2 regions of the Vreelandella sp. L-25 genome follow, and region 1 is predicted to be linked to the other one. Evidence: riboswitches for the same ligand, from Rfam matches in the RefSeq annotation. Region 1 holds a riboswitch; the other holds the start of a gene.
What was found. A riboswitch is a leader RNA that binds a small molecule or an ion and turns the genes downstream of it on or off. The one in region 1 is predicted to bind thiamine pyrophosphate.
Positions count from the first base shown of each region.

Region 2: linked by a shared signal. The riboswitch ahead of thiM (hydroxyethylthiazole kinase) and the one ahead of AC13CN_RS16480 (sodium:solute symporter family transporter) in region 1 are both predicted to bind thiamine pyrophosphate.

Region 1 is NZ_JBSXNH010000091.1:69,363-71,558, reverse strand. Features, by position in the region: gene AC13CN_RS16490 (hypothetical protein) at 1-518, opposite strand, end outside; gene AC13CN_RS16485 (carboxymuconolactone decarboxylase family protein) at 693-962, shown strand; TPP riboswitch at 1,007-1,110, shown strand; gene AC13CN_RS16480 (sodium:solute symporter family transporter) at 1,100-2,196, shown strand, end outside.
Region 2 is NZ_JBSXNH010000058.1:136,732-138,927, forward strand. Features, by position in the region: gene thiE (thiamine phosphate synthase) at 1-385, opposite strand, end outside; gene thiM (hydroxyethylthiazole kinase) at 375-1,184, opposite strand; TPP riboswitch at 1,209-1,300, opposite strand; gene gloA (lactoylglutathione lyase) at 1,630-2,163, shown strand; gene AC13CN_RS07320 (DUF6164 family protein) at 2,165-2,196, shown strand, end outside.

The DNA of each region.
Region 1 (2,196 bases):
GGGGTATTGCACTGAGAGCAACGATAACTGTCATCTTCGCCGTAAACCAGGCGGTGATACATCTTAAATAGCGTATAGAGGGCTAACCCACCATTAAACGCAGGCCAACGTGCAGGCGTTTCGACAATATCGTCTGTCAGCGTTTGGCCTTCTGCCTCGGCATCTGTGATGGCATCGGCAAGAGGGGCAGCTAAAATGGACGTGTTATCGGCAGGCAGCGGCTCATTTTGCCGGGTGGCGGTGGTGAAGCGCTCCACGGCAGTGTGGTAGTCATCTAAGCTATGTAGCGCATAATCGGCGTGCTGCAGGTCAGATGGCTCAAAGCCTCCGTTCTCCCAGCCATGAATGACACGTAGAGTGACTTGCCCGCGCTGCATCGGGCGTGCTAGCAGCGTATGAAGCATAACGCGGATATGTAGCTGACGCTCATCCGTATCGTTTTCGAACGCACGGTAAGGGTCGGCAAAAAGCTCATGCAAACGCCCTGGCGTGTGCTCTTTAGCTTCAGAGTATGTCATGGTGGTTTCCCTGTTAGTACGCCGCTTTGCTGATAACGTACGGCTTTTATGACATGGACTTAATAAGAGTATGGTGAGCGCGAACGCGAAATGAAAGGTGCTTTAGTTAGCTATTTGTTACCAGTTAATTTAATCGCGCTATTTATATCATGAACATAACAAGAAGGTGTCAATATGTCTGCTGCTATTAGCCGTTTTAAACTTCCCGAAACGCTGGATGATGTGCCAAACGATATTCGTGATGCGATGTTAGCTGTGCAGGAAAAAGCGGGGTTCGTGCCTAATGTGTTTCTGATGCTGGCGCATCGCCCTGAGGAGTTTCGCGCTTTTTTTGGTATGTCGAATCGCCTGGTGACCCTAGCGGGCACGCCGCCTAATTCCGAGTTCTATCTCATGGGGCGCGTGCCGAAAAAGCCTGACGAATTGGTTCGCGAAACGCCTTAAGACTTTACTACGGCGCTGCTTTGATTGAGGATGACGCCTTCATTCACTGTCGCCAGGGGAGCCCAAAACGGGCTGAGAATGCGCGTAACGCAGACCCTGGAACCTGATCCGGTTCGTACCGGCGGAGGAAGCGCGACATGCCATACCTAACGTCTGCTGTGTTAGGCGCAGCCCTGTGCTGCTTTGCATTTCTGGGTCTTCGGGCACGCTTTGGCGGCGGCTCGCTGGATGATTATGTCACCGCCCGCAACTCGCAAACTGCGTCCACTCTGGGGCTGTCTTTTTTAGCCTCTGGAATGGGTGCCTGGATTCTGTTTGCTCCACCTGAAATTGGTGCCTTTGTTGGCCCCGTGGCGCTGCTGGGCTATGCCTTTGGCTCGGCGCTTCCGTTTATTGTATTGGGCCTTTATGGGCCAAAAATACGCCAAGCGCTGCCTGAAGGGCGCAGCATCGCGGAGTTTGCTGAGGCGTGCTATGGCAAAAACGTTCGTCGCTTTGTGGCGATGGTATCTGTTGCTTATATGGGCTGCTTTTTAGCCGCTGAGTTAACTGCCATTGGGGCTATTACCGCGCTGCTCTCTGATGTGCCGCCTGCCGTGGTGATCATTGGCGTTGCTCTAACGACGCTGGTGTACACCGTGATGGGCGGCCTTCGCGCCAGCCTTGCGACCGACCGTTGGCAGGCATGGCTGCTGTTGGCCCTACTACTGGCGGTGGCGAGCGTAACGCTTTGGCGGCTACCGAGCATGCCCAGCGACGCCGCTTTACCCTCATTGCCAATCGGTAGCTCGCTCAGCGTGGCATTGACGCTGGTGATTGCTGTGACGGCTGCCAATTTATTCCACCAGGGCTATTGGCAGCGAGTGTGGGCGGCACAAGATGACCAAAGCCTTGGGCGTGGCGCTTGGCTAGGCGGTGGTATGACGATTCTCGTGGTGATGGTAATTGGTGGCGTGGGCATGATGGCCGCCATGAGCGGTGTCAGCTTAGGTGAGCCTCCCATGCCGTTTTTTGCGCTGTTAAGCGATGCGCCGATATGGATCACGCTGCCGTCACTGGTACTTGCCGTTACCCTGGTCACGTCTAGCGTCGACACGTTACAAAACGGGATTGCCTCGCTATGGGCCAGCGGCGACCGCCCAGATGCTTTAACCAAGGCCCGCTGGCTTACTGTCGCGATCATGGTGCCGGTGATTGTGATTGCTCTGCAGGGGCTCTCGGTGCTTCGCCTGTT
Region 2 (2,196 bases), on a different contig from region 1:
CTAACCCGACGTAGTCCAACTGCGCGATGGGCGCGTCACGAAGCTGCGCGAGGGTGTTGATCGACAGTCCTAGAATGGCCTGCGGCCCCAGCGCCGCCCGCGCCTCTTGAACCGCGGTATCGCTTTGACCCACGTGCAGGCCGTCGGCACCGCTGGCGATGGCCACACTTAGCCGGTCATTAATAATCAAGGGCACACCGCTACCTTCCAGCAGTGCTTTCAGCCGTGTTGCCTGGGCAATCATGGCCTCATCGCTGGCATGCTTATCGCGCAGCTGCACCATGGTCACGCCCCCCTTCACGGCGGCTTCCACGGTCGCTTCAAGCCCCGTTTCGGCGCATAACGCAGCATCGGTGACTAAATAGAGCGAAAGATCAAACGGCATGGAGCGTCTCCAGCTGGCTAAGAGAAGAGAGATCGTCAGGGGTAAGGGCATACAGCGCATCCAGTAGCGCGACCTGAAAACTGCCCGGCCCACTGGCCTGCTGCCCCGCACGGCTTCCGGCAATGCTGAAGCACGCCAGCGCAGCCAGCGTTGCCGAAAGTGGATGGGCCTGGTTGGCGGCCAAAAAACCCGCTACCAAAGCGCTTAACCCGCAGCCCAGGGTGGTTACGCGCGGCATTAGCGCGTGGCCGCCCGTTAAACGGTAGTGGTGGGTGCCATTGGTAATCAAATCGGTTTCGCCGGTCATGGCAACAATGCAGCACTGCTGCTGTGCCAGCTTGATCGCCGCTTGGGCGGCATCCTCCGTTGTGGTGGTGGCATCGACGCCGCGACCTTGGCTGGCTAAGCCAGTGAGCGCCATGACTTCCGATGCGTTGGCGCGAATGACGTTAGGCCGATGGGCAAGCAGCGCGGTGCAGACCTGCTGACGAAAGGCGGTGGCCCCGACCGCTACTGGGTCTAACACCCATGGGGTGCCTGTTTCTTTAGCCGTGCGAGCGGCAAGCTGCATCGACTCTGCCCAAGGGGTAGAGAGCGTGCCAATGTTAATGGAGAGTGCGCCCGCTATTGCGGTGAATTCAGCCACCTCTTCAGGGGCATGCAGCATGGCAGGCGAGGCACCCGTAGCCAGCAGTAGGTTAGCCGTGCTGTTCATCGCAACATAGTTAGTCATGCAGTGAACAAGCGGCGTAGACTCGCGTAGAGTGGCGAGCATGTCGCCAAGTGGGGGGTGGGTCATAGCATCCTCCCGGCGGAGGAGGTGGTGAAAAGCACCACGACTCCCTACGCCGGCGTTATCCGGTTCAGGTTCAAAGGGTGCTTCTCAGCCGCCAAGCGGCGCCCCTGTCGTTGGTGGGTACTATCCTAGCCTTGGGCGAGGCTGTAAAGCCCCAGTGCAGCCGCTACTTTTCAGCAACGATTAAGAGAGTGGCGGCAGGGTGTTAACGGCTCACCTAGTACGTTTCGATCGCGGAACATAAAGGGTCCTTGGGTGAGGGCTGGAAATATACAACCTGCGCCCTCATAGCAGGGGGAAGTAAGCAAAATGATCAATACGCAAATAGCGGTAGACAGCTTGACGCTGTTAGCAGCCTAAGCCTTGTACAAGGTAATATGTTCGTCAAAGAATTTGCGTTATATCAGCATACTTTTCATAATGCCCCAACCCGCAATAGGAGAGTTGTATGTCGTTTCAAGGTGAACAGCACCCAGGCGTTGCCCCCGTTGCCCCACAAACTCAGGGTTTTCGCTTAAACCACACCATGCTGCGGGTCAAAGACCCGGAACGCGCCCTGGCGTTCTACTCCAAAGTGTTTGGTATGCAGGTTCTGCGTCGGCTGGACTTTGAAGAGATGCAGTTTTCGCTCTACTTCCTCGCCAACGTGGAAGCCAGCGACAGCGTGCCGGAAGATACCCAAGCCCGCACCGCCTGGACCTTTAGCCAGAAAGGCCTGTTAGAACTGACCCACAACTGGGGCACCGAAACCCAGCAGGATTTTGCCTACCACGATGGCAACGCTGAGCCCCAGGGCTTTGGCCATATCTGTTTCAACGTGCCGGATTTAGAAGCCGCCCAGGCGTGGTTTGATGAGCACGACGTAACCTTCGTGAAGCGTGCCGACCAGGGCAAGATGAAAGACGTTATCTTCGTGAAAGATCCGGATGGCTACTGGATTGAAGTGATTCAAGCCGACCGCATGGCAGCCATGGGCGACTAAGATGGCCCATTTGCTGTTTCGGTTGCGCCATGT